DNA from 2 places in the Lactococcus garvieae subsp. garvieae genome. Region 1 is predicted to be linked to the other one. Evidence: predicted binding sites of a transcription regulator. Region 1 holds the regulator's gene; the other holds the start of a gene.

What was found. Region 1 encodes Rex, which represses fermentation and respiration genes when NADH is low (regulators of the CRP and FNR family bind a similar motif). Its sites were predicted from a motif close to TTGTGAANTANTTCACAA; they were not measured.
Region 2: adhE (bifunctional acetaldehyde-CoA/alcohol dehydrogenase) is a predicted target of Rex. The motif match lies at 6,519-6,536, and genes of this name have one in related genera.

What each region holds. Positions count from the first base shown of each region.
Region 1 is NZ_CP118950.1:1,091,877-1,107,150, forward strand. Features, by position in the region: gene PYW30_RS05400 (helix-turn-helix domain-containing protein) at 1-567, opposite strand, end outside; gene PYW30_RS05405 (2-hydroxycarboxylate transporter family protein) at 922-2,199, opposite strand; gene PYW30_RS05410 (malolactic enzyme) at 2,217-3,839, opposite strand; gene PYW30_RS05415 (LysR family transcriptional regulator) at 4,003-4,896, shown strand; gene PYW30_RS05420 (redox-sensing transcriptional repressor Rex) at 5,049-5,702, shown strand; gene radC (RadC family protein) at 5,758-6,441, opposite strand; gene glmS (glutamine--fructose-6-phosphate transaminase (isomerizing)) at 6,544-8,361, opposite strand; gene PYW30_RS05435 (deoxynucleoside kinase) at 8,514-9,152, opposite strand; gene PYW30_RS05440 (bifunctional folylpolyglutamate synthase/dihydrofolate synthase) at 9,196-10,482, opposite strand; gene PYW30_RS05445 (NUDIX domain-containing protein) at 10,484-10,972, opposite strand; gene folP (dihydropteroate synthase) at 10,972-12,045, opposite strand; gene folE (GTP cyclohydrolase I FolE) at 12,047-13,096, opposite strand; gene folB (dihydroneopterin aldolase) at 13,152-13,499, opposite strand; gene yihA (ribosome biogenesis GTP-binding protein YihA/YsxC) at 13,492-14,079, opposite strand; gene clpX (ATP-dependent Clp protease ATP-binding subunit ClpX) at 14,264-15,274, opposite strand, start outside.
Region 2 is NZ_CP118950.1:1,917,197-1,932,470, forward strand. Features, by position in the region: gene hflX (GTPase HflX) at 1-56, opposite strand, end outside; gene yqeH (ribosome biogenesis GTPase YqeH) at 59-1,165, opposite strand; gene ezrA (septation ring formation regulator EzrA) at 1,314-3,044, opposite strand; gene tsf (translation elongation factor Ts) at 3,263-4,291, opposite strand; gene rpsB (30S ribosomal protein S2) at 4,368-5,141, opposite strand; gene PYW30_RS09650 (lactonase family protein) at 5,414-6,454, shown strand; gene adhE (bifunctional acetaldehyde-CoA/alcohol dehydrogenase) at 6,609-9,302, shown strand; gene PYW30_RS09660 (SepM family pheromone-processing serine protease) at 9,334-10,377, opposite strand; gene coaD (pantetheine-phosphate adenylyltransferase) at 10,367-10,864, opposite strand; gene rsmD (16S rRNA (guanine(966)-N(2))-methyltransferase RsmD) at 10,854-11,393, opposite strand; gene PYW30_RS09675 (glucose-6-phosphate isomerase) at 11,487-12,833, opposite strand; gene PYW30_RS09680 (valine--tRNA ligase) at 12,982-15,274, opposite strand, start outside.

The DNA.
Region 1 (15,274 bases):
CAGCAATGCACGGTATTCATGAAGTGCCTTTAAGTATTTAAAAAAATTTTTATTTTTAAAAAATGTCTCGATAATATTCCAGATCAAATTTAGATTGAGCTGTTCCAACGTGTGGATGAGGATATATAACTCATACTGCCCCCAAAGTGGTCCTACTGATAAAAGAGATTCCACTTCTTGGATTTCTTTTTCCGACAGCTGAGTGTACGTTGCTTTAGCACTTAAAGCAATCATATAGGTAGATTCATTCTCATATTCTAGGTTTTTTTCATACAGATGTTGGAGCTCTGCCTCATCTTGATTATAATATGCATTTTCAATATTTTGAAACTGTGTAATAAAATATTCAGGTAAGCCGTTATTTACAAGCAAGGAATAATCTAAAATAGTAAGATTCATACTTTCTAGAAGCGCTTCAAGTTTGTCAAAAGATACTAAAGATTTACCGTTTTCAAACTGTGAAATCGTTGCTTTAGAAACACCACTTAGTGTATTCAACTCTGATAGACTCATATTTTTTTGTAACCTTAGGTTGCGGAATATTTTTCCATACTTACTATAAATCATTTTACACTAAACCCACTTTCGAGCATCCAAAGACAGATAAGTTTTATCATTATCTACTTCACAAGCTCTCACTTTCCAAGATAAAATTATATCTTTTTTGTTCTTAGGAGTATATACCAAACAGGATATGTTTAGAATTCTAAACATATCCTGTTTGGTATAGATTTTTTCTTGTCACTGGAGGCGTCTTTTTGTTATGATTGAAAGTTATTCGAAAAGAATTTTGTTTTCTACTATTATAATAGTAACCCTTTCTCTTTAAATGCAATAAAAAAACGAAGTTTTGCTAAACCTCGTTTTAGTTCATTATTATTTTGTTATTATATTACTTTATTACTTTGATTGGAGGATCAATTAGTAAAAGAAGCGAATGAGTATACCACCCATGATGAGGACAATGGCACCACACAAACGGTTGGCCATTTGTGCAAAGGCAATCATTTCCATACGATCAGAGGCAGAGAGAACGGCAATATTACCTGTTCCACCCATAGAGTTATTAATCATACCAGCACCGATAGCTGTTTCGACAGGGTACATACCTAAGGCAAGTCCCAAGAACCAGCTTGTCAAGCCCATCGCGATAACACTTGTCAGACAGAGCACAATAAATTGCCATGTCAAAGCAGAGCCTAGTGTGGTCAAATCAATCAATGCCAAACCAATACCTGCCAATACCGCATGTGTAAGATTGGTCATGATGATTTGGTTAAACATCACAACCGATTCTTCCAACTCTTTTGGTACAGCATCAAAGGCTTTGAGAACAAAGACGATGATAATCATAAAGGCGTATTCATGGATATTTGGGAAGAATTTATTCAAGATCACACCCACCATGAGTAGGGTAAAGGCATACAGCATACCGACACCAATTTTAGTGGCATCAAATTCAATTTTAGGTTTTGCAAGTTCTTCTTTTGTCGCAGAAACTAAGGTGCCGTGACCATTGTATTTTGATTTTGCAAAGATTTTAGAAATGGAGAGCGCCCCAATGATGGCAATAATATTCCCAAAAGTTACTGCGGGAGCAAGTTGAGAGAAAATTGCAGTTTGGTTACCATTGGCTAAACCATCAGCATAGATTTGTGATAAAGGTGTAATTCCGGCTCCCATACCACCAGACATCATTGGCATTGAAACATACATGACAGAGTCTGCAAAACCATTGCCAAGCAAGACACCCATACCACCAACAGCGAAGAACCCAACGACCATTGTGACCAAAGCAACAGGGATAAATTTAGCAGAAGCTTTGACAAGCAAACTTCTGTTCATTCCCAAGATTGATCCACAAATCAAGGCTGCAATATAGAAATCAAGAAAACCAAACTGACCGCCCATAAATTTGCCTACTGCATCAATCACATTTGCAGGAATGATATGGAAAAAGGATAAGAGAGTTGCACCTAACAAAGTGAAAACTGATCCACCACCCAAATATGAATTCATAATGGGTAATTTTTCACCAATAAAGTAAAGCAAGTGCCCCAACAGTACTAATAGGAGAGTAATACCCACCATGTTAAGTGGTAATTTTCCTAAACCTATTGTCACTGCCAACACAATCATAAAAAAGGCATAGAGAGGAAGACTTATTCCTGAAATTTTTATTTCTTTTAATTTTTTCATTTTAATCCATTAACCTCTTAGTATTTTGGATACCATTTCATCTCGCGAACGGCTTTCACCATATCTTTTTCTTGAGCTTGTGCCAAACCTTGTTCTTGAGCTTTTTTAGCTACTGCTTCTGCAACTTTGATTGAAACATCAGCAACATATTCAAATGGAGGAAGCACAGGAGCACCAGCAGCGCCTGGATCAACAAGACCACTCAATGAGTGCGCAGCGGCACCAATCATTTCATCAGTAAGAAGTGATGCTTCTGAAGCCAACATACCAAGTCCCAAACCAGGATAGATCAAAGCGTTATTTGCTTGACCGATTTGGTAGTCGACACCTTTATAAGAGACAGTTCCTGAAGGAATACCTGTTGCAACAAAGGCTTTACCATCAGACCATGTAATCACTTGTTCAGCAGTTGCTTCCAATTTTTTAGTTGGATTTGAGATTGGGAAAATAACTGGGCGTTCAGTGTTGGCACACATTGCTTCAACAACTTCTTTTGTAAATGCACCTGCATCAGTTGAAGTACCTACCAAGATAGTAGCTTTAACTGTTTTGATAACATTGGCTAAGTCTGTCATATCGCCAGCATTTGCAAAATCTGCACGTTTTTTAGCAAATGGTTTTTGTGCTGGAGTCAAATCTTCCATATCATCAAAGAGCAACCCTTGTTTATCCATCATAAAGAAATGGTTGTAGGCTTCTTCTTCTGAAAGTCCTTCACTTACCATCTCCGCATGAACACGGTCAGCAATCCCTGCACCAGCAGAGCCACCACCGTAGCAGAGGTAAACTTGGTCTGTTAATTTTTCACCTGTGATATCAAGTGAACCGAAGATACCACCTAAAACAACAATACCAGTTCCTTGGATATCATCGTTGAAAGTTGGAATTTCTTTTTTGTATTTGTTCAAGATATTTGCAGCATTTGAACGTCCGAAGTCTTCCCAGTGCAAGTAAAGTTTAGGGAACATTGCTTCAGCAGTTTCCACAAACTGGTCAACAAAGTCGTAATATTGGTCCCCATAAACACGGGCGTGACGATTTCCAAGATACATTGAATCTTCCAAGAGTTCTTTACGGTTAGTCCCTGCATCAATAACGATAGGAAGAACTGAAGCTGGATCGATACCGGCTGCTGCAGTGTAAACCATTAATTTACCAACGGAAATATCAACACCTTGTGTTCCCCAGTCACCGATACCGAGAATTCCTTCAGCATCTGTCACAACAATCAAACGGATATTGCGATCGCCCGCTGCATTTTTCAATGTTTCTTGAATATTTTCTGGATGGTTAATATCAAGATATGCAGCATATTGTGGATCTACAAATAGACGGCTGTAGTTTTCAATTGTTTCAGCAATAACTGGATCATATACGATAGGGTTAAACTCTACGATATGTTGGTTAAACAAATAGTAGAACAAAGTACGGTTTGTATTGAATATTTCCATCAAGAAATGGCGTTTCTCTAAATCAGATGGTTTTTCCAAGTAATGTTGGTAAGTTTGTTCTGCTTGTTCTTCAAGTGTTTGAACATAAGGTGGCAAAAGACCAATTAAGCCAAGTTCCTTACGTTCTTCCATAGTAAATGCTGTTCCTTTATTTAAAAAAGGATTGTTTAAAATTTCATGTGCACGCATTCGTACGTCCTCCAAATTTATTATTCCTATAAGAAATTCTTACAAGATGTATTTTAATACTTATAAAAAATTATAGTCAAACCTTTGGGTTATAATAAATATTATTTATAACAAATCGATAAACTTGTGATAGAATATAAGGGTCAAAGGAGCGTTTAAACTAATGAATTTGCATGATTTCGAGTATTTTAATGCCTTAGGGGACTTGTTGTCTTTTACTGCTGTTTCTAATCATTTTGGGGTAAGTCAGCCGACAATTACCTACGCCGTAAAGAGATTGGAACAATATTATAACTGTAATTTAATATACAAAGATCCTTCTCACCGAACAGTTGTCCTAACAGATGAAGGGAAAATATTGAAAATTCATATCGAAAGTATTTTGGAAGAGTTGGCACTCACGCAAAGAGCCATCGAGCATTCTAAAAATCATCAAAATCATATTGGTTTCCCCCCTATTATTCGAGCAAAAATTCTGGCTCAACTCTTAAACGATAAAGAGGCGATTAGCTTTTTATCTAAGTTTGATTTAGTATCGGGTGGCTCGGAGGAACTTCTGGCCAAACTTATCTCCGGCTCAATTGATTTTAGCCTTATAGGCAGCATTGCTCCCCTGATGCACCCCAACCTTTTTGTGAAATTGCTTTACCAACGCGAATTTTATATCTTTGTCTCTAAAGATAATCCACTTGCCTCACGTCAAGAAATTTCGTTTAAAGAAGCTTTGGATTATCCTTTTATCCTGCTTGATGAAAGTTTTGTGCATATGGAAGCTTTCCAAAATTTGAATGAAAAATACAAGAAAAAAGCAAAAGTTCTCTTTAATTTTTCGGATATCCATACTATTGGCCAACTGGTCAACTCAAATGTTGGCATAACCTTGATGACCGATTTTCTTCCCTTTGCCGATATGGATAGTCTTATAAAGATACCACTAATACCTGAAGATAAGCAAATTTTTCATGTTCAATATGCTTATTTAAGAAGTACACTTCTCAATGCGGACTTGAAAGAATTGATTCGCTTACTGGATGAGCTAAATGAAAAAATAGATTGAAGTGAAAAGAGATTCTTTCTCTTTTTTCTTTGTTAAATTTTCTCCGTTTTTTTCACAAACTTTCGCCAACCGCATAATTCCGGAAAGAATTGTTTGACAAGCCCCCCTCAAAAAAGGTAAAATATTCACAAAGACTATGTAAAGGAGATAACATGGCTGGCTCCCAAGTTAATAAACAACTACCCAAGGCAACGGCAAAACGTTTGCCTCAATATTATCGCTTGTTCAAACTTTTAGTTGATGAACAAGTAACACGCACAAACTCACAACTTATTTCGGAAAAAATTGGTGTGGATGCAGCGACGATTCGTCGCGATTTTTCACTCTTTGGTGAGCTGGGACGTCGAGGCTATGGTTATGAAACACGCGCTTTACGTGATTTCTTTGGAGAATTACTCGGACAAGATCAAGAAACGCATATCGCACTCGTAGGAGTCGGTAACCTTGGACGCGCCCTTATTAATTATGAATTCCAAAACCGCAATAAAATGCGCGTTACCCAAGCTTATGATGTTCCAGAAAATCCACTCGTTGGTACAACAACTTCTACAGGTGTTCCTATCTACGACATCGCTGACTTCTCTAAAAATATTAAAGATTCAAAAATCAAAACAGCAATTATTTCTGTCAATAAAGAGAACGCTCAAGAAGTCGCAGATATCCTAGTTAAATCAGGTATCAAAGGTATTCTTAACTTTTCACCCTTGCGCTTGCAAGTTCCTGAAGATGTTGTCGTTCAGTCAATTGACTTAACGAAAGAACTTCAAACCCTCTTATTCTTTATGTCAAATAAGGACATCAAATAAGTTGAGAGCTTAAAAATAAAAAAGTACATAGGAAGGTTGACTTCCTATGTACTTTTTATTCGCCCAATAAACCTTCTTCTCTAAAGCTCAAATAAGAAGCCTGGCCTGTAATGATATGATCTAAAAGTTGAATACCTAAAGCATCACATGCTTGCTTAATCTTCTGCGTGAACAGCTTATCTTGTTGGCTTGGTTGGGTAAGCCCGGAGGGATGATTATGTGCAATGATGATCCCTACAGCTAAATTTCTTACTGCATGATGTAAAATTTCCCGGGGATTGGCAATGGAATGGTTCACAGCACCAATAAAAATCGTTTTTTTCTGAATAATGCGATGCTGTGCGTCTAGGTAGATTGCGACTAAATTTTCCTGTTCAAAATCAGACATCTCATCTGCTAAACTCAACCCAAATTGGCGAGATCCTATCACTTGTCCGTATCTTTTTCTTTGGGTCGTATGGATTCGTTTACCCAGTTCAATCATCGCCCGAATTTCCAAGGCTTTGATAGGCCCAATACCGGGAATTGCTTTCAGCTCTGTTAGAGAAGCCCGACGAAACTCTTCTAAACTGCTAAAGGTTGTCAAAACCCGTGCAGCAAGTTCCATAACATTTTCTTTTTTACTGCCTGTTCGGAGTAAAATGGCTAAAAGTTCTTGTTCACTCAGCTTTTCTGATCCAAAAATGTTCAATCTTTCTCGGGGTCTCATCGGATATTGTTCTTCTTTAATGTGATACACGACTTTCTCCTTAATCATTTATACGAAAAAAGAGTGTAGGTATCACTCTTTTTTAGAACATAAAAAAAGTGGATTTTTATAACCCACTTTTTTATTTCGTTTTTATTCCACTGTTACAGCTTTGGCAAGGTTACGTGGTTTATCAACATCCAATCCTCGTTGGACAGTTGCGTAGTAAGCGATAAGCTGTGTGGGTACCACCATTGATATCGCTGAAAGATAAGGATGAACGTTATTGATAACGATATCATCATCTTCACGCGCTACAGCTTCTTCGACAATCGTAATTGCTGAAGCCCCACGTGCCACTGTTTCCATAACGTTTCCACGGGTGTGTGCCGCAACTTCTTCATTATTTGAAATAAGGGCAATAACAGGTGTACCATTTTCAATCAAGGAAATTGTTCCGTGTTTGAGTTCACCAGCAGCAAAGCCTTCACATTGGATATATGAAATTTCTTTTAATTTTAGACTGGCTTCCATAGAGACAAAATAATCTTGTTTGCGTCCGATATAGAAGGCATTTCGTGCTTCTGGTAAAAGCTTGGCTACAACATCGGAAATCAATTCCTTCTCTGACAATGTAGATTCGATAGATTGTGCCACGAGTGAAATTTCCTTAACCAAGTCAAAAGCAAGTGACTTAGGATTTTGGTCTGCATCGCCTACAGCTTTTGCTAAGAAGGCGAGCGTTGCAATTTGTCCAGTGTAAGCTTTTGTAGAGGCCACCGAAATTTCAGGCCCTGCACCAATCAGCATTGTGTGTGTTGCTTCACGTGACAATGTAGAGCCAGGAACATTTGTGACCGTTAAACTTGGATGACCAAGCGCATTTACTTTTACCAATACCTGACGGCTATCTGCTGTTTCACCGGACTGTGAAAGGAAGATAAACAAAGGATTTTTGCTTAATAGTGGCATACCATAGCCCCACTCAGAAGCCACGCCAAGTTCAACTGGTGTATTCGTCAGCTCTTCAAGAATTTGTTTTGAAGCATAACCTGCATGAAGCGATGTTCCTGCCGCAATAATATAAATACGATCTGCTGCTTGAACAGCTTTAACGATATCCGTATCAACAGTTAATTGCCCGTCTTGATCGGTATAAGTTGAGACCAATTTACGCATTACTGTTGGTTGTTCATCAATTTCTTTGAGCATGTAGTAAGGATATGTTCCTTTACCAATGTCAGAAAGGTCAAGTTCTGCTGTGTAGCTCTGGCGCTCAACCTTATTTCCTTCATAATCCATGACTTCTGCCTTATCTTTAGTTAAGATAACCAGTTCTTTATCATGAATTTCCATAAATTCAGATGTTTCACGAATCATTGCCATGGCATCAGAACATACCATGTTGTAGCCATCACCCAAGCCAATAAGTAAAGGCGATTTGTTTTTCGCAACATAGATCACGTCAGCATCTTCAGCATCCATAAGAGCAAAAGCATAAGAACCTTCAATAATAGAGAGGGCCTTTTTGAAGGCTTCAAGTACAGAGAGTCCTTCTTCTTCTGCAAACTTAGCGATGAGATGAACAGCCACCTCTGTATCTGTTTGACCTTTAAATGTATCCTTAGCAAGATATTCTTCTCTGATTTCTGAGAAGTTTTCAATTACACCATTGTGTACTAAAACGAAACGTCCTGAAGTAGAAGTATGAGGATGCGCGTTATCTTCGGTTGGTTTCCCATGGGTCGCCCAACGTGTATGACCAATCCCTGTTGATCCTGTAACGTTATCACCTGTTTTTGCCTCTAAATCTGCAATGCGTCCTACAGATTTCACAAGATTCACTTGACCTGCGCCATCAGCAACGAAGATTCCTGCTGAATCATAACCACGGTATTCAAGTTTTTCAAGACCTTGCATTAGAATGTCTGTTGCATTACGATTTCCGACAACTCCTACGATACCACACATATTAATTTCTCCATAAGCTAATTGGTATAGTTAGCTTTTTCTTTATTTTTCGTCAATAAGAACATGATAATACAATGTTTTGTATTTGTCAAGAATAATAATTCTTTAATTGGTATAGTTTGTCAACGAGTAAAAAAAATAAATCTTCCGATTTACTTTAATTGTAATTTTAATAATGCTTTATCTATTTCTGTAAGTACCTTTTCGAGGTCTTCTGTATTATTTACGAAGTCAAGTGCATCTCCATTAATCCGAATTTTAGGGGACACATCATAGTTTTCATACCAAGCTGGGTATTCTTCATGGACTTGATGGTAATATGCTTTTAATTCAGGTTGATCATCAATCTGTTCGAAACTACGCCCACGTTGTGCAATCCGGGAAAGCATTGTTTCAAAACTCACATCAATATAGACCAGTAAGTCAGGACGCTTTTTAGGCATTCCTTCCATTTCTTCGAGCATATTACTGAGCAAGTTCTGATAGATTTCTAATTCTGTTTTAGTGACATTGCCATTTTTATAGTTTAGAGTTAAGAAAAGTTCGTCTTCAAAAATTGAGCGATCAAGGACATTATTCTCTTGAGTATAAGCCATTTTGATTGATTCAAAACGCTTGTTCAAAAAATAGATTTGCAATAAGAACGCATACTTTGTCGGATCTTGATAATACAAGTCAAGAACCGGATTATTATCTACGGCTTCGTAATACACCTCTGTTCCAAGATGCTCCCCTAAAGCCTTTGCCAAGCTTGATTTTCCAGCTCCTATTGTTCCTGCTAAAACAATCACAGTTTTCATCCTCCTCAAGTCCATCAAGGACCTTATTTTTTTATTATTGCTCTGACGCTAAGATGTATGCTCTAATTTGAGACATGAAATACAAAGAGCCTGTCATTAAAAGTACATCGTCTTCATGTAAATTTTCTTTTAATGATGCATATGTGCTCTTCCAATCTTCTGCCAGCGTCACATTTTCTTTTTCTAAATACGCAAAATCTTCTAATTTTAAAGCTTTCGGATAATCAAAAGTTGTTAAAATTAGCTTCGAATTATCAACGGTTTGCAACATTTTAATCATCTCTGTAATATCTTTTGTGACCAGTGCTGAAAAGAGAATCGTAATTTTCCGCCCTGAAAATTCATTTTTAAAGTTTTCCAAGAGTCGTTGCATAGCATGTACATTATGAGCACCATCAAGTAGTGTTAAAGGTGCTTGACTGACTTCTTCCATGCGCGCCGGCCAAAAAGTTCTTCTTAAACCCTCTCGGATTGCTTCTTCTGAAAGTGATAATCCTACTTTATGTGCGTAAACCATGGTAAGTTTAACCGCAAGTGCTGCGTTGTCTATTTGATGTAGACCAAGTAAAGATTTTTCTAAGTTGAGCAAGTGAATTTCATCATCCTTGTAATTAAATCGCTCATTTTCAAGGATTTCTACCTGATAATCAATACCGTATTGATAATGTTTCGCTTGATTTGTTTGAGCTGTTTCCGCAATAACAGCTAGGGCTTCGTCCGCTATTTTCCCTGTCACCAAGGGTGTGTCTGGCTTAATAATTCCAGCCTTTTGGGCAGCTATCTTCTCTAGTGTATCCCCTAAGATATCCATATGATCCATGCCGATAGTTGTAATTGCAGTTGCTACAGGTTGAATGACATTAGTACTGTCTAAAAGTCCCCCTAAACCTACTTCAATCAAAGCTACATCAACATGTTCATCTGCAAAATAGCGAAACGCCAGAGCGGTAATAATTTCAAATTCTGTGATCCCCGCCAGTCTTTCGTCTTTGTCCATTTCCTCTACTAATGGTTTAAGTTGCTCGACATACTTGATAAGTTTTTCATCAGGAATAGGATGGCCATTAATCGCCATCCGTTCGCCAAAAGTCTCAATAAATGGACTGGTAAATGTAGCTACAGTCAAGCCCAACTGCTCCAAAATACCTCGGGTAAAAGCAACAGTTGAGCCTTTGCCATTTGTACCAGCAATGTGAAGCATCGACAACTCTTTTTCAGGGTTCCCGAGCAATTTAAGCAAGGCTTCAATTCGTGTCAATCCTGGGCGGATATTAAATTTAAGACGAGAATGTATCCATTCTAGTGCTGTTTCGATAGTCATATTAGGCTTGTTTCCCTTCTAGAAAATACTTTTTAAATTCCTCGGGTGCCTCTGTTTTTGAAAGCAAAAAAACAGGTAGCTCTGCCCGTTCAGACGGCTCATCCCGCAATTTAAGAAGATAACGAAAATCAATATGCTGATGTGCTTTTTCTTCCTTAACTACATTATAGGGAATATTAATAAGATTCACATCTATAAGACATGGTGCACCAGCTGTCAAACCTGTTTCTTCATGGAATTCACGTTCTGCCGTCTTATGGGGTTTTTCCCCTTCTTCGACATGTCCAGCAGGAAGTAAGAGTTCTTTTTGATAGGGATGCTCGATAAAATACATCTTCTCCCCTTTAAAAACGACAGCAGACGCCGACAGTTGCAAATCCGGATTCTGTTTTCCCTTAAGTCCTTTTTTGCTGCGTAAAAGAGCAATTACCTGTTCTTGTTTTTTAGAACTTTCTAAAGCTGAAAGTTCACGTATCAAATCATTATACATTAGTATTTTTGGTATATTTTAAAATTTTCAATTAAACGGCGTGTTGCTGCAACATCATGTACACGTAGCACACGCCCACCATCCATCATCATTTGATTTTCAAGAATCAATGTTGACAAAAGGCGCTCGTCTACTTCCATATTCAGAAGATTGGTCATGAAAGATTTACGGGAGATTGCAATCATCACAGGCAAACCTAGGTTCGTCAATAGTTCGGTCGTTTTTACGCGCTGTAAAGAGTCAATCCCTGTTGCTCCACCTGAAAAACCAACGCCTGGGTCTACACATATTTGTGCATTAGCAATATCAAGTTGGTTTAATTCTTTTTGTTTTTCTGTAAAATAGGCCGGCAGTTCTTGATAAACGTTATCTGCGTAATTCATGCCCGCTCGCCCATTATTCATGGCAACCAAAGCCGGTTGGTATTCTTGCATCAGCTGTAATTTTTCAGATGTATCAAAACCATCAATATCATTAATAATATCTGCACCTGCATCCAGCACACGCTGCATAACATAGGCTTCATCAGTGTCTATAGCAATAACAGCCTCGGGAAATGCTTGACGAATATTCTGCAAGGGCTGAGCGAGACGGTGCCATTCTTCTTCTGGCGAAATGTCTGCATAACCTGGGCGAGAAGACTTACCTCCAAGTTCGATGACCTGTGCCCCCTCTTGCAAATCCTGTTCCACTCGCTGTAGGATAAAATCCAAATTCAGATTTTCTTCTGCACCATCGTAAAATGAATCAGGTGTGACATTGACAATAGAATAAACAATCGGATCCAATGTCAAATCAAAAGAAAAATTCTGTCCTGACCAAATAATCTGATGGCGTTTAAAAATACGCTCCAAAGCCAATTTTTCCTGAGAAGCAGGCCAAACCTTAATCAAATCTGCCAATTCATAAATCGTCAAAAAAGCCAGCAGATCATGCTTGTCTACGAGCGTTTTTGCTCTTACACGATACAGAAGATTGTCCAATTTGGCTTGTTCTTGACTGCTCATTTCGGTGAAACAGATAGAGATATGCTTCAGAGAAAAGCACTCTGTATTTTTTTCAATGATTTTCATTTCAATTCAAGCTTTCTAAAAATTCAAGACGTGTTTCTCTGTTTTCTTCAAATTCTCCCATAAAGAAAGAGGTTTTTGTTTGAGAATTTCCTTTTTTAACACCGCGCATTTCCACACACATATGACGTGCTTCGACAACAACCGCAACACCTTTGGGCTCTAAGATGTCATTTAAAATTTCCGCTATGTCTCGCGTAATGTTTTCTTGCACTGAAAGTTTATGCGAAACATAGTTGACCAAGCGTGGAATCTTGCTCAAGCCTATAATATTACCGTCTTTAGGGATATAGGCTACGTTGGCCTTACCAAAGAAAGGCAACATGTGATGTTCGCACATCGAGTAAAAGGGAATATCCTTGATTAAGATAGTTTGATCCTGGTCTGTTTTTTCAATCTTAAAGAGTTTATACTCCTCAAATTGCGTTAATTTTTGTGAAGAGAGTATCTCTTCATACATTTTGGCTACACGCTCTGGTGTTTCTAATAGACCTTCCCGGTCAGGATCTTCACCTACAGCAGAGAGAATTTCTCGTACAGCAAACTCAATACGTTTTCTAGCGGGCTTTTCCGTCGGTAGCTCTACTATTTCTTGTTCTGTATTTTTGAGTTTTTCAATGGCTTGTTTCACTTCATGTTCGTGTGAGAAACCCGGCTCTAAAATTTCCAAAAGGGGGACAAGAACAAAAAGACGATTAAAAACTTCTTTATGTGGAACAATCAAATCTTCCTCTGAGATCTGATCGTTGCCGTAAAATAAGATATCAATGTCTATCGTACGTGGGCCCCAATGAATCTTGCGTACACGCTTTAATTTGGCTTCAATTTCGTGAATTAACGCCAATAACTGCTTCGCTTCAAGTGTCGTTGAAATCTTCACTGCCATATTGACAAAGTTATCTTGTTCCACACCCCCAACAGGTGAAGTTTGATAAAACTTTGACTTTTTATCTATTAAAATAGCCGAATTCTGGCCCAATAAACTTACTGCATCTTGTAAATAAGCTTGCTTGTCTCCGATATTACTCCCTAAACTCAAATAAACCGTTTGCATCACTTTCTTGTTTCCCCCTTAGAAAGCCGTAAATATTCTCTAAAAGTTAAATATTTTAACCGACCATTTCAATTTCGACATTGTCAAAGATTCCTGCAATAGGTACAGCCAATTTTCGGACATGTACTTCTACTGTTTCCACTTTGTTGTTTTCTTTAATGGCTTGAATGATATCGAAAGCCAATTTTTCAATCAAATCTGCACGTGAGACTTCAATTATTTCCGCAATTTTTTCATAAAAAGCAACATAGCTCAAAGTTTCATCAAGTTCATCTAAACCCGAATAGGAAAAATTCGTGGTAACAATCAAGTCAATTTCTAAATTTTGTCCCAAAATCTTTTCTTCCGGTAAAACTCCGATATGCGAAAAGAATTTCATATTATTAATCTTAATCTTATACATATTGTTCAATGGCTTTCCAAGCCTCATCAATTCCTGTTTTATCAAAGCTTGAAAAGATCACAAAATCATCTGTGCTGTCAAATTGCAATGCTTTTTTGATCACTGAAACGTGCTTGTTCCACTTGCCACGGGGAATTTTATCAGCCTTCGTTGCAACTAAAATTACAGGAATATCATAGAACTTCAAAAAAGTATACATCAGTTTGTCATCTTCAGAGGGTTCGTGACGCAAATCAACGAGAGCGACAACAGCTTTAAGATTAGGTGCTGTTGTGAGATACTCTTCAATCATCTTGCCGAACTTTTCACGCTCTTTTTTCGAAACACGAGCATAGCCGTATCCTGGAACGTCTACCAAATGAACCGTATCGTCTACATTGTAAAAATTAAGGAGCTGTGTTTTACCTGGCGAACTTGAGGTACGGGCAAAGTTCTTACGGTTTAATAAAGTATTGATAAAGCTCGATTTTCCAACGTTGGAGCGACCAGCAAGAGCAATTTCCGGCATATCTGTCTCTGGATACTGCTTGGCAGAGGCTGCTGAAATCGTCAGTTGTAAATTATTAGGGTTTATTTTCATTATTTCTCTCTTTCCTTGTGTGTCAACCTATCTTTAGATAGCTGCGCAAGGTTTATTTAAAGTCTTTTTTTGGGGAAGAAGTAGCATAAATCGCTTCACTCCCTGCCTATTATCCTTCTCATTTGCTAAGGCAAAATCAAGGATAATAACAAGAAAACCATGAGCACTCATGATTTTCTGTTTTTTATTTTTGAATATAAATGATTTCTGCTTCTGCTTTATCACGCACAGCTGCTTCCGTAATAATCACTTTTTCAATATTATCATGACTTGGTATTTCAAACATGATATCCATCATCACTTCTTCGATGATTGAACGTAAGCCACGTGCACCTGTTTTACGTTCAATAGCTTTTTCAGCAATGGCATGCAAAGCTGCATCCTCAAATTCCAGTTCCACATTGTCATAGCTTAACAACTGCTTGTATTGTTTGATGAGAGCATTTTTAGGCTCAGTCAAGATACTGATAAGATCAGCTTCTGTCAAACGTTCAAGTGCAGCAACTACAGGTAAACGCCCAATAAATTCAGGAATCAATCCGAAAGTTTGAATATCTTCAGCAATGATTTCCTGCATATATGATTCATTGTCAGCCAAGGCTTTATTATTTGTTCCAAAGCCAATAATTTTCTCACCTAAGCGTTGTTTGACAATTTCTTCAATACCGTCAAAGGCTCCGCCCACAATAAAGAGAATGTTTTTGGTATCAATTTGAATCATCTCCTGGTTAGGATGTTTACGCCCACCTTGTGGAGGGACACTCGCAACTGTACCTTCGATAATTTTCAAGAGGGCTTGTTGAACACCTTCACCGGAAACGTCACGAGTGATAGAAACATTTTCGGATTTTTTAGCAATTTTATCAATCTCGTCAATGTAGATGATACCGCGCTCCGCACGCTCAATATTGAAATCGCTGGCTTGAAGCAGCTTGAGCAAGATGTTTTCGACATCTTCACCGACATAACCCGCTTCCGTCAAACTTGTTGCATCAGCAATGGCAAAAGGAACGTTAAGCGATTTAGCTAAAGTTTGTGCCAAAAAGGTTTTCCCTGAACCTGTAGGACCAATCAATAAGATATTAGACTTTTGGAGTTCAACTTCTTCGTCATCTTTACCTGTAAAATTGATACGTTTATAATGATTATAAACAGCAACAGCAAGCGCACGTTTTGCACGCTCTTGTCCGATAAC
Region 2 (15,274 bases), 830 kb from region 1:
AAGGTCTCTACACCAGCCAGTAAAATACGTTCTTGTTTTTCTTCTAGATTTATCATACTCATACCAATGCCTTACGCAGAACTACATCTACACCTTCTGGCACCCATGCGGCAACAACGCCACGTTCCGCAACCCGAATCCATCCTAGACCAGAGAAGACAATATCTGATTTTTCTTTGACAGAAAATTCTTTACGGATGAGTTTGGGAAAGTACGAAAGATTTTTTGCTCGTGGCGGTTGGAGTAACCCACCCGCATGTTTTTCATAAAATTCAGTAGCTCCTTCTAATTTTGTACGATGAATATCTAACTCATTGTCACAAAAAACAGTAAGGCCTTGTTTTTCACCTTGTATATAGTCAAAACGTGCAAGCCCTCCTAAAAATAGGGTTTGTCCTGCATTAAGTTGGTAAGTTTTAGGCTTAATTTCTTTTTTAGGAGAAACGAGTTTTAGGTCTTTTGCTTCAAGATAGTGGGCCATTTGTCCACGATGAATAATCCCCGGTGTATCAATAAGCAAACTATCATCATCAAGAGGAATCTCAATCTTATCTAAAGTCGTACCGGGAAAGCGGCTGGTTGTAATCACATTATCATCCCCTGTGACAAGTTTGATAATGGCGTTAATCAATGTAGATTTACCCACATTCGTCACACCAACCACATAAACGTCACGTCCTTTACGCATTTTCTCAATTTTTTCCATGAGTTCTCGGACATCATCTTGATTTTTAGCTGAAGTTACAAGAACATCAAGGGGACGGAGACCCGCTCTCTTTGCTTGCTCCTTAAGCCAAGCGCTCATTTTACCAACCTTTAATGAGTGAGGCAGAATGTCTTTCTTATTGGCGACTAAGAGAAGATCATTATTGCCCGTAAAACGATGCAAGCTTGGGATGAGAGAGCCATTAAAATCAAAGATGTCAACAACATTCACAATTAACGCATCATGTTCACCGATTTCGCTTAAAAGGCGTAAAAAATCATCGTCTGTCAAACTGACATCCGCGATTTCATTATAGTGACGGAGGCGGAAACAACGTTGACAGTACAATGCGTCATCTTCTCCTCTTTTCGCAAGTGCTCCTGCAGGCAGGAAACCCAAGTCATTTTTATCTTCTGTTTGAATCAATGCACCGCAGCCAATGCAATGCAATTCTTCCATAATATTTTCAGTTTCATTCATAGGCCTATTATAACATATTTCATACAATAACCATTTGTCCTTTTGTTTGCGACTTGCGCTTGTGAGTAAAGGTCGTTTTTAAAATGATAAAAAATAAAAAAAACGTAAGTTTCCTTACGTCTTCTTATTAACGATAGTCTGGTTTTTCTTTGTGACTATTGTATACATTAGCAATACGTTCTGCTGCTCCTGGCTCAACCATTTCTAGAGCATTTGAAATTTCGTTAAAAGCTCCGTCATAGTTGCGCGCACGATCAAAGAGTTGTAAGCTTCGAGCGATAGCTCCAGCAATACGTTCATCACTTGCTTTATAACGATTAGCATATTGCATCAATTGTTCTGCAAGAACCGCATGGTCTACTAAATCATCCGTTGCATCTTTCAAGGCTTCCATATCTTGAGTAGATGTGTCAAGCTGATGGTTCACTACATCAATATTAATACGTACTTTACCTAATTCTTTAAAGAGGGCTTCTAAACGCTCACTTGTTGCAAAGAAGAGATCCAAATAATCTTTCGGCAAACCTGGAAGATTGCGTTTTTCCACATATCTCTTGATAATGCGTAGCTCTGAGTCAAAGCGATCAGCAGCTTCTTGTGCAACTTTTTCTTGCTCACGTAAGTTAGCAAGTCCTTCACTAATGCTAATTTGATTCTTCTCAATATCTTCCAAAGCTTCAATGATTGAATTTACATTTCCACCTAAGGCAGAGTAAGGTTTTTGTTTTTCTTTAACTGCTTCAAGCACACTGTCAACTTCCCCTTCGAGAATATCAAGGTGTTCAGAGTAGCTACGTACAGCTGCTTTTTCATTGTCAGAAAGCAAATATGCCTGCATCGTATGGTCGATTTCTAACAAGAGGTTTTTGTTATTTGCACGTGTATGTTCAATATAGCTTCGGAGAATATTCACTCGTTTTTCTACGCTACGGCGTGCTTTATATTCACGCTCAAAAATGTCATAAATACCATTAATACGATCGTTAATTGAAGAAATACGGGCTTCCATTGCTTCAAGTTCAAAGCTATCAAGAAGAGCTTTAGCTTCTTCTAAATCATCTTGGATGGCTTTCATTTCATTCTCAAGATTAACACTTGCAGGAAGTACGTAATCTTCCTCCTCGAACTTCTGAACTGTCTCTTCTAACTCTTCGATTTGTTTTGGCAATTCTTTGTCGACAACAGCAAGCAAGCCTGGAATTTGCTCCGTAATTGCACGCAAAGCAATTGTATGTTCTTCCGCAGTTTCCAACACTTCTGCTGCCTCAATCGGATCCCCTGTTGAGTTAAGTGTAACAAACTGTGAAAATTCAGTTTCTATGTTTGCTAAGTGACGGTTAATTTCGTCAATAACTGTACCATATTTTTCTTGATTGTCAGTGATTTCATCACGGAGTGTTTCATAAAGGTCAAGAGATTCTTGAATTTTTGTCGAATTACGTTTTTCTTGTTCGACCAATTCTGCAACACCTGCACGAATCGCTTCGACTTCAGATTCCATCACTTCGATCTGTGCTTCACTATCATCAGCAGACTCACGCGCACGGAAAAAATGGAAGGAGTCATTCAATTGCTCAGCTTCAAAAATATGGTTTTCTAAATCAGCAAATGAATCTGATGACAAATCAATCCATTTTTGGTTCCATTCACGGAAAATGGTCTGTGACTGCCCAACCAGATGCATCTTCTTGACGGCATCTAATTCTTCTTGCACAGGTAAATCAAAAAGCAGCTCCTTGCGCTCTTCTAACTCAAGAATACGATTTTCTGTTTTCTTACGCATTACCATTGAAAATACATAGAATCCAACGACAATCACTATGAGAACGCCCAAAAGAATAATTATTGTACTTGACATCTTCTCTCCAAAACTTTAGGTAATTTTATCTTTTTATTTAAACTTAATTTTAAATACAAAGTTTCACTCTTTATTATAGCACATTATATTTGATTTTACATCACTTTTCTACATTTTTTAGATTACACGCACTCTACGTTTAAAACCACGCAAAAGAAGGCCTTCACACAAACAATCATAAAAAAAAAAAACAGTCCATTAGAACTGTTTTTTCTTAATTAAGCAAGACCTGCTGCTTCAGCGACTTCTGCCGCGAAGTTGTTTTCTGCTTTCTCGATACCTTCACCAACTTCGTAACGTGTGAACGCTACAACTTTAGCACCTTTAGACTCAAGGAAAGCTTCTACTGTTTTGCTGTCATCCATAACATAAAGTTGTCCAAGAAGTGTGTAAGCTTGGTCGACTTTAGTATTGTCAATGATGAATTTTGCAACTTTACCTGGGATAATTTTGCCCAAGATTGCTTCAGGTTTACCTTCAGCCAAAAGCTCTTCTTTCATTTCTGCTTCAGCATTTGCAAGAACTTCTTCAGTCAATTGACTACGAGAACCGTAGGCAAGATGTGGAAGCATTGGTTTGTTTACCAATTTACGGCTTTCGTTATCTTCATCGATGGTGTGGTTCAATTTAGCCAACTCATCATGAACAAACTCAGCATCCAATTCTTTGTAAGAAAGAACAGTTGGGTTCATCGCAGCGATATGCATTGCAACTGCTTTAGCAAGCTCTGCATCTCCACCTTCAACAACTGTAACTACACCGATACGACCTTGGTTGTGTTGGTAAACACCAAATGTTTGCGCATCTGTTTTTTCGATAAGTTGGAAACGACGGAATGAAATTTTTTCACCAATTGTCGCTGTAGCTTGTGTGTAAGAATCTTCAAGGCTGATACCTTCTGCAGTTGTCAAAGCCAAAGCTTCTTCATTAGTTGCCGGTTTTTTCTCTGCAATAAGTTCAGCTGTTTCTTTAACGATAGCAACGAATTGTTCGTTTTTAGCAACAAAGTCTGTTTCTGAGTTCAATTCGATAAGCGCTGCAGTATTACCGTTTACAGCGATACCTGTCAAACCTTCAGCGGCGATACGGTCAGCTTTTTTCTCAGCTTTCGCAATACCTTTTTCACGAAGGAGCTCAGCGGCTGCTTCCATGTTTCCATCAGTTTCAACAAGTGCACGTTTAGCATCCATGATACCTGCACCAGTTTTTTCACGCAATTCTTTTACTTGAGCTGCTGTTACTGCCATTGTATAGTTCTCCTATTATTATATTTTATAAAAAAACAGGGAGGCGTAGGGCCTCGCCTGTATTATTCATTACAAATTATTTGCCTTCAACGATTTCAGCAAGTTCTTCAAGTGATTCTTCTGAAGCAGCAGTATCTTTAACTGCAAGTTCAGCTTCTACTGAATCTTCGCCTTGACGACCTTCGATGATAGCGTCAGCCATTTTAGCAGTGATCAATTTAACTGCACGGATAGCATCATCGTTTGCTGGGATAATAACGTCGATTGGATCTGGGTCAGCGTTTGTATCAACCATTGCTACAACTGGGATTCCCAATTTTTGAGCTTCTTGGATAGCGATTTGTTCATTGTGTGGGTCAACAACGTACATCACATCTGGGATGCGAGGCATGTCAGCGATACCACCGATGAATTTTTCAAGACGTTCGCGTTCTTTGTTCAAAAGAACAACTTCTTTCTTAGGCAAAACTTCGAAAGTTCCGTCTTCTTCCATTTTGTTGATTGATTTAAGGCGTGCTACACGTTTTTGGATAGTGTTCCAGTTAGTAAGCATACCACCAAGCCAACGGTGGTTTACATAGTATTGACCAGCACGAAGTGCTTCTTCTTTAACAGCTTCTGAAGCTTGTTTTTTAGTACCAACAAAAAGTACTACAGCACCTTCAGATGAAGCGTTACGTACATAGTTGTAAGCATCGTCAACAAGTTTAACTGTTTTTTGAAGGTCGATAACGTGGATACCATTACGTTCTGTGAAGATGTATGGTTTCATTTTTGGGTTCCAACGACGAGTTTGGTGACCGAAGTGAACACCAGCTTCAAGAAGTTGTTTCATTGAAATAACTGACATATTAATGTCTCCTTTTAAAATAGTTTTTCCTCTTTTAACTGTCAGCCAATGCCGCTACACACGTGCACTACGACACTGTCAAGTCAAAATGTGAAATTATTGCCCATAGACAACAGTACTATTATACACTAAACACTTCCTTATTGCAAGAGCTTGTTGTATCATTTTGTCGCCTTTCCTGTCTTCGCAAATTGCGAGAGATTTAGTTTCCTGAAAACGCTCATTTATGATAAAATAATTATACGAATATTAAATGTTAAAGGAGCCAAGATATGCGTGAAAAAATTTTAGTTGGCGGTTACACTAAGCGTGAATCAAAGGGGATTTATAGTTTTGACTTAGATATTGCAAAGGAAGAACTTTCTAATCTAACAGAAGTTGCCCATATTCAAAATGCAACATATTTTGCTTTGGACAAAGCAAAACAACACCTTTACACTTGTGCTGCAGATGAAAATGGTGGCGGTATTGCTGCGCTCAGTTATAAAAGAGGAAAAACAGAGCTTCTCAACTATGTTACTAGTGTTGGCGCACCTCTTTGCTATGTAGCTGTTGATAATGAACGTGGTTTTGTTTATGGTGCAAATTATCACTTAGGGGAAATTCGAGTCTACAAAATTCAAAAAAATGGTTCGCTTACCTTAACAGACACTGTGAAACATGAAGGCGAAGGTTCAAAAGTACATCCTGGTCAAGAACGTCCTCACGTGCATTACACAGATCTTACACCTGATGGACGATTGGTTACTTGTGACTTGGGTACAGATGAGATTACGGTTTACGATGTCGTTGGTGAAGAAGGCAAGCTCTCTCTTGTAAGCCTCTACCGTATGCCTGCAGGTACTGGAGTACGTCATCTTACTTTCCATCCCAATGGCAAGATTGCTTACGCCATTGGCGAGTTTTCTTCTACTGTAACTGTTCTCAGCTACAATGAGGAAAAAGGACGCTTTGCCGCACTCGAAACAATCAGTACTCTTCCCGTAGATTTTGAAGGCACAAAGAGCGCATCTGCTCTCCGTCTTTCTTCCGATGGTGCGTTTCTCTATGCTTCGAACCGCGGACATAATTCTATCGCTATCTACAGTGTCAGCCCCTTGGGAACAAAAATAACTTTAGAAGATATTGTAAAAACTGAAGGGGATACACCTCGAGATTTCAATTTCAATAGTACAGAAGATTTTATTATCGTAGCACATCAAGACAGTGATAATATTAGTCTTTTCCGCCGTAATAGGAAGACAGGAATGCTCACACTTAAACAAAAAGATTTTTATAGCCCAGAGGGCACATGTATCTTACCAACGCTCTAAAAAAACCGCCATTCAGGCGGTTTTTTTATCATTAAAATGCAGATAGTATTTTATCAAAAAAAGTTTGTGTGTTTTTACACAATATTGTTTGACAGCACTTTCAAAGTTTGTTAAAATGATAACGTGATAAATTTCACAAAGGAGAAATTTAAATATGTCAAGCAAGAATACCAAAAAAGAACTAACAGCCGCTGATAAAGCTACACTTGTAGAAAAAGCAGAGCAATATACAGACGGTCTCGTCAAAAAAGCACATCAAGCTGCTTTGCAGTTTGAAGGCTACACACAAGCGCAAGTAGATAAAATTGTCGCAGCAATGGCCTTAGCCGCAAGCGAACATTCCCTTGAACTCGCACACGAAGCCCATAATGAAACAGGCCGAGGAATCGTTGAGGATAAGGATACTAAAAATCGCTTTGCTTCAGAATCTGTTTATAACTCCATCAAAAATGACAAAACAGTCGGAGTAATCAGCGAGAACAAAGTTGCTGGCTCAGTAGAAATCGCAGCCCCTTTAGGCGTGCTTGCAGGAATCGTACCTACTACCAACCCTACTTCTACAACAATTTTCAAATCACTCTTAACAGCAAAAACACGAAACGCTATCGTTTTCGCCTTTCACCCTCAAGCACAAAATTGTTCCTCTCATGCCGCACGTATTGTCTACGAAGCTGCTCTGAAGGCCGGGGCCCCAGAAAACTTTATCCAATGGGTCGAAGATCCAAGTCTTTATAACACTACCGCACTTATCCAAAACCACGGTATTGCTTCTATCCTCGCTACAGGTGGACCAGGGATGGTCAATGCAGCGCTCAAGTCAGGTAATCCTTCCTTAGGTGTGGGTGCAGGTAATGGCGCCGTCTTTGTTGATGCTACTGCAAATGTTGACCGTGCAGTTGAAGACCTGCTACTTTCTAAACGATTTGACAACGGCATGATTTGCGCTACCGAAAACTCTGCTGTAGTTGCTGCAGAAATTTACGATGAATTCCTCGAAAAACTTCAAGTTCACGGTGCTTACGTTGTACCAAAGGAAGATTATCCAGCCATCGAAAAATTTGTTTTCGTCGAACGTGCAGGTGAAGGCTTCGGTGTAACGGGGCCGGTTGCCGGTCGTCCTGGACCGTGGATTGCTGAGCAAGCTGGCGTACAAGTACCTGAAGGTAAAGATGTTCTTCTCTTTGAATTGGAGGAAAAAAACATCGGGGAAGCCCTCTCTTCTGAAAAGCTCAGCCCGCTTTTGTCAATCTACAAATCTACTTCACGCGAAAATGGTACTGCAATCGTCCAAAAACTTTTAGCTTATCAAGGTGCTGGACACAACGCAGCTATCCAGATAGGTGCACAAGATGATCCTTTTGTGAAAGAATATGCTGATGCTATTGGTGCTGCACGTATCTTAGTTAACCAACCCGATTCTATCGGTGGCGTTGGGGATATCTATACTGATGCAATGCGTCCATCACTGACTTTAGGAACTGGTTCATGGGGGAAAAATTCAATCTCACACAATTTGAGTACATATGATCTATTGAATATCAAAACAGTGGCACGTCGTCGTAATCGCCCACAATGGGTTCGTCTGCCAAAAGAAATTTACTACGAAAACAACTCTATTTCTTACCTACAAGAAATGCCTAATATCGAACGCGCTTTTGTCGTCACCGACCACGGTATGCTGCAATTTGGCTTTGTCGACCATATGCTTGAGCAATTGGCCGTTCGTGAAACACAAGTACAAACTTCAATTTATGGTTCTGTAAAACCTGACCCAACACTTTCACAAGCCATTGAAATTGCGCGACAAATGGCTGATTTTAAACCTGACACAGTTATCGCTCTCGGCGGTGGCTCTCCACTTGATGCAGCAAAAATTGGGCGCTTGATTTACGAGTATTCTGCTCGTGGAGAGGTTGACCTCAATGACGATGCCGCACTAAAAGCACTCTTTGAGCAGTTGGCTCAAAAATTCATCGATATTCGTAAACGTATCGTCAAATTCCCGCACCAAGATCAAACACAGCTGGTATGTATCCCGACCACTTCTGGTACAGGTTCTGAAGTAACACCTTTTGCTGTTATCACCGATGATGAAACACATGTTAAATATCCTTTAGCTGATTATCAGCTTACACCTCAAGTAGCCATCGTTGATCCTGAGTTTGTTATGACTGTGCCAAAACGTACCGTGGCTTGGTCTGGTATTGATGCCCTTAGTCACGCGCTTGAATCTTATGTTTCAGTCATGGCTTCGGATTACACTAAACCATTGTCACTTCGTGCCATTAAGTTAATTTTTGATAATTTGACAACCTCATATCAGTACGACCCATCAAAACCTTCCAAAGAAGGGCAAGTCGCACGCGCTAATATGCACAATGCAGCAACCTTAGCTGGTATGGCCTTTGCCAATGCCTTTCTCGGTATTAATCACTCCCTCGCCCACAAAGTGGGAGGTGAGTTTGAATTACCACATGGCTTAGCTATCGCTATCGCTATGCCTCACGTCATTAAATTTAACGCTGTAACAGGAAACGTTAAACGTACACCATACCCACGTTATGAGATTTACCGTGCCCAAGAAGATTACGCTGAAATTGCGCGTTACATCGGTCTTACAGGTAAAGATGATGCGGAGCTTGTAGACAAACTTATTAAAGAAATTAAAAAATTGACGGACAGCATCGATATCGATGTCACTCTATCAGGAAATGGTGTTGATAAAAATCACTTGGAGCGTGAACTCGATAAGCTTGCAAACCTTGTTTACGACGATCAATGCACACCAGGCAATCCACGCCAACCAAGTATTTCAGAACTTAAAACACTCTTACAAGATCAATATTAAGCAAAAAAAAAGCTGTAATTTACAGCTTTTTTTATTTTTCGAGACAGTCTAGTGCATCTTGGATCGTCTTTACAGGTACGATTTTCATATCTGTATTCAACTTTTTAGCTGCCGCAAGTGCATCTGTGTAGTTATTTGTTGTACCAGAAGCCTTTGCCTGTTCTTCCGTTTCATCCGGGCAAAGGAAAATTTTTGCACCCGAATTGCTTGCTGTAGCAACTTTTTTATCAACGCCACCTATTTGCCCGATGCTGCCATCTTCATTGATCGTTCCAGTACCTGCAATTTCGCGTCCTTGACGTAAATCTTTGCCTGTGATTTGGCTATATATTTCCAAGGTAAACATCATCCCAGCACTTGGCCCGCCAATACTTCCGGCATCGATCTTAACTTTAGGGTCTGTCACAACCTGTGTATGATCTACTAAACCAATACCAATCCCTGTTTTACCATTACTCAACTTAATGTACTTGCCTGTGGCTTCATGGTTGCTGCCATCCATCCGTGTGTACTTGATGGTCACCTCATCTCCAACTTTTTGTTGAGACACATAGTCAATCATATCAGTTGAAGATTTGAAAGTGTGGCCATTAACTGCCGTTATCGTATCCGAAAGTTGCAAGTCATTTTTAAATGTCGAATCCTCAGTGATACTCAAAACGTAGACCCCTTGATACTTCATCTCATAAGGTTTCCCTGCCAACTTAAAGGCCTGATAAACAGCTGTATTTTGCGCGGTCTGCATATAGAACTGGTTGACCAAGTCAAATTGCTGATTGGTCATCCCACCCGTCATCTCTTCACTACTCAAAATAGTGGCAAAAGAGTTCGACTTGGAATAAAGCATACTTGCGGCATTGGCCCGTACCATTTCAACAGTCGTTAAATAAAAATTGCCTTTATGTTCATCTTTCTTTCCCGCAACATCAACCATCTGATTAACTGGAATGGTTCCTCCTGGCTGCTCGATATAGTAAGGTAAGGGGAAGAATAAACCCACTACAATAAGAAGCGGTAACGCGATGGCAAAGAATAGCTTTAGTTTTTTATGCTTTTTTATTTTTTCATTTTTCATGTGTTTTTTTCTCATTCAGTGCTTCAATAACATTTGCAGGCAACCATCGGCTTAGATCTTGGCCAAAATGATAAAGTTCACGCATCCGTGTAGAACTAATATTTTCGAGTTCTGGTTTTGCAGTCAGTAAGATTGTTTCTATCCCCGTCATTTCACGGTTAAAGTAAATCATATTTTTCTCATAGTCTAAATCAGCTGCATTACGAACGGAACGCACAAGCGCCGTTACTTCAAGTTGCTTCGCAATGTTTACCGTCAAATCATTCGCATGTGCAATGACTTCCACATTGGTTAATTGTAAATCTGCTAAGGCTCTTTCGATTAAGACTACACGTTCTTCTAGACTGAAGAGAGGATTTTTAGCTTCATTTTTAAAAATACCAATATAAAGCTTATCAAAAAGCTTGCTGGCACGTTCAACGATGTCCAAATGGCCTTTTGTGACCGGATCAAAAGTACCTGTAAATAAACCTATTTTATCTTTCATAGATGCTTACCTTTGAAATTCCATATACTTTTTCTTTACTTAAAGACAAATGACCAATATTTTCCGGAAGTGTGACTTCCTTATCCGTCTCACAAACAACGATAACATCATCTGCTAACATGTCTTTTTTCTGCATTTCTTCTAAATTAGCAACAATGCTTTCTTTCGCATAAGGCGGGTCTAATAAAACCAAGTTGAACTGCCCAGAAAGATGAGTCAAGGCACGCTCGGCTGGCATTTTAAGAAGCTGAAACTTTTTCTCTTCTTTGGTCATTTTAATATTTTCTGCAATCACCAACTGTGCCGAACGGTCTTTTTCAACCATTACAGCACTGTCCATCCCACGTGAGACAGCCTCGATAGCAAGTGAACCTGAACCTGAGAATAAGTCTAAAACTCGCCCACCTTCAAAATATGGGCCAATCATATTAAAAATTGCACCCTTAACTTTGTCCGTCGTTGGACGTGTTGTTTTTCCTGCCAATGTCTTCAGTGGTCTACCACCATAATTTCCTGCTACAACTCTCATTGCTCTATTATAGCACACTGTGTCTTCATCGCCCACAAGCATAAAAAACCACAGTTCGATGTCCTGCGGTTTTTGTTTTTATCTCATTTTTGATTAAAGACGTGCGTTTAATTCGGCACTCAATTCTTCAAAGCCTGGTTTGCCAAGAAGCGCAAACATGTTACGTTTGTATGCTTCAACACCTGGTTGGTCAAATGGATTGATACCATTCAAGTAGCCAGAGATTGCGATTGCAAGCTCAAAGAAGTAAATAGTATAACCTAAAGTGAATTCATCTTGCTCAGGCAAAGTAACGATCATGTTTGGCACATCACCATCTGTATGGGCAAGGAGCACACCGTCAGCTGCTTTTTTGTTGACAAAGTCAACATCTTTACCTTGCAAGTAGCCAAGACCATCAAGATCTGCTTCAAGCTCAGGAATGTTAATGTTCTTACGTGGTTTTTCCACACGGATAGCTGTTTCAAATACAGAACGTGTACCTTCTTGGATAAATTGACCCAATGAGTGCAAATCTGTTGAGAAGTTGGCTGATGTTGGGTAAATACCTTTTTGGTCTTTACCTTCAGATTCACCTGCCAACTGTTTCCACCATTCTGAGAAGTATTGCAATGATGGCTCATAGTTAATCAAGATTTCTGAAAGTTTACCTTTACGGTAAAGGATATTACGAAGCGCTGCATAAGCATAAGCATCATTTTCACGTACGTCTGTGGCTGTATATTCTTTACGCGCTGCGTTAGCACCTTCCATAAGAGCTGTAATATCAGCACCTGATGCTGCGATAGGCAAGAGACCAACAGCTGTCAAAACTGAAAAACGTCCGCCAACTGAATCTGGAACAACAAAAGTATCCCAGTTGTTTGCATCAGCATTAACTTTAACGGCACCCTTTTCTTTATCTGTTGTTGCATAGATACGTTTATTTGCTTCTTCACGGCCATATTTTTTAACCAAAAGTTCTTCAAAGACACGGAAAGCAATTGCTGGTTCAGTTGTTGTTCCTGATTTAGAAATAACATTAACAGAGAAATCTTTATCTGCAACATATTCTACCAAGTCTGAAAGATAGCTTGAAGAAATTGAATTTCCTGCATAAAGAATTTGTGGCGCTTTACGTTCTTCTTTTGATTGAAGATTAACAAAGCTGTTGTTCAAAAAGTCAATTGCAGCGCGGGCACCAAGGTATGAACCACCGATACCGATAACAATAAGAACTTCTGAGTCAGATTGAATTTTACTTGCTGCTTTTTGGATGCGGGCAAACTCTTCTTTGTCATAGTCTTCTGGAAGATCTAACCAACCGATGAAGTCAGAACCAGCACCAGTTCCTTCACGAAGAAGTTTATCTGCGCCGTCAACTTGCCATTGAATTTCGTCAAGTTCTTTATCAGCTACAAATGGTTTCAATTTAGAATAGTCAAATTTAATATGTGCCATCTTTTATCTCTCCTTAGAGTTTTTTTCTTTGTTTATTTTATCACTTTTCCATAGGTTTAACAAGAAATGAAAATTTAAGATATTGTAAACCTATCTATACCAAAAAGAAAAAATTCCCACAATTAGGAACTTTTCTAGGTCTCATCGACTATTTTTGTAACTCTTCAATACGGGCTTGAGTGCTTTCAAACTTCTCTTGATAGTCTGCTAATTTAGCACGTTCTTTATCTACAACTTCTGCTTTGGCATTTGCCACAAATTTTTCATTAGAAAGCTTGCGGTTAACCATATCGAGTTCTTTTTGCCATTTGTCTAGTTCTTTATTGAGACGAGCAATTTCTTCTTCGATATTAATCAAGCCTGCGAGTGGAAGGTAGATTTCCGCACCAGTAACTACTGCTGACATGGCTTGTTCAGGTGCTGTCACATCCGCTTCAATAGTTAACTCACTTGGATTGGTAAAACGTCTGATATAAGGAGCCACCTTGTTCAGGAAGGCTTCCTTGTCTGATTTGATTATCATTGGCACGGCTTTTGATAAAGGCGTATTCACTTCCGCACGGATATTACGTACCGCTGTGATAATCTCAATCAACATGGCAACACCATCTCCTGCTTCTGCATCATCAAATTCTGGACGTACTTCTGGATACTCAGATACCACAATAGATTTGCCTTCAGTTGTCGGAAGTTTTTCGAAAATTTCTTCTGTAAAGAAAGGCATGATTGGGTGCAACAGGCGGAGCACTTGATCAAGGACATGCACAAGTACTGAACGTGTGACGTCTTTTTCTGCCTCATCGTCGCCAAACATTACTTCTTTGGTCAACTCAAGATACCAGTTGGCAAACTCATCCCAAATGAAGTTATACAGAATATGACCTGCAACACCAAACTCAAATTTATCCATTTGTTCAGTCACGCGCGCAATTGTATCATTCAAACGTGTGAGAATCCAGCGATCGGTAACATTACCTGCTGTTTTCGCTGCTACTTGGTCAAGATGAGCAGAAATTTCTTCTGCTGTGATATCTCCTGCATTCATCAAGATATAGCGTGAAACGTTCCATATCTTATTGATGAAATTCCAAGCTGCATCCATTTTGTCGTAGCTGAAACGCACGTCTTGTCCTGGGGCTGAACCATTGGACAAGAACCAACGTAAGGCATCTGCACCATATTTTTCAATTACATCCATTGGGTCAATACCATTACCCAAAGATTTGGACATTTTGCGTCCTTCTTCATCACGAATCAAACCGTGGATAAGGACATTATTAAATGGTGCTTTTCCTGTAAACTCTAGGGATTGGAAAATCATACGTGAAACCCAGAAGAAGATGATGTCATAGCCCGTAACCAAGGTCGATGTAGGGAAGTAGCGTTGGAAGTCTTCTGCCTTTTCATCCGGCCAGCCCATTGTTGAGAAAGGCCATAAAGCAGAGGAGAACCATGTATCAAGCACGTCTTCATCTTGTACCCAACCTTCACCTTCTGGTGCTTCCTCACCGACATACATTTCGCCAGCTTCATTGTACCAGGCAGGGATTTGATGCCCCCACCAGAGTTGGCGCGAAATAACCCAGTCATGTACGTTTTCCATCCATTGAAGGAATGTGTCGTTAAAACGTGGAGGGTAAAATTCAACCGCATCTTCTGTTTTTTGATTAGCGATAGCATTTTTAGCCAATTCTTCCATCTTAACAAACCATTGTGTCGATAAGCGTGGCTCCACCATCACACCTGTACGTTCTGAGTGCCCAACAGAGTGCATCATTTTCTCAACTTTAACTAAGTTGCCGAGCTCATCTAATTTTTTAATGATGGCTTCGCGAGCTTCAAAGCGATCCATGCCATTAAACTCACCTGTAAGCTCATTCATTGTACCGTCAGCATTCATCACATTGACTTGCGGCAAGTTATGACGTTGACCCACTAAGAAATCGTTAGGATCATGGGCGGGCGTAATTTTAACCACACCTGTCCCTTTTTCCATGTCTGCATGTTCGTCGCCAACAATAGGAATTTCTTTGTTAATGATTGGGAGAACGACGCTTTGACCAATGTATTTGGCATAACGTTCATCTGCTGGGTTAACAGCAACAGCAGTGTCGCCAAAGAAAGTTTCTGGACGCGTTGTCGCTACTTCAAGTGCACCTGAACCATCCGCCAAAGGATAAGTAATGTGATAGAAGGCTCCTTCAACATCCTTATGGATAACTTCAATATCAGAGAGCGCCGTCATGGCTTTTGGATCCCAGTTAATGATAAATTCACCACGGTAAATCCAGCCTTTTTTGTAGAGTTGAACAAAAACTTTACGGACTGCAGCAGACAAACCTTCATCTAGAGTAAAACGTTCACGATTGTAATCCACAGAGATACCCATTTTACCCCATTGTTCTTTAATGGTTGAGGCATATTCGTCTTTCCATTCCCAG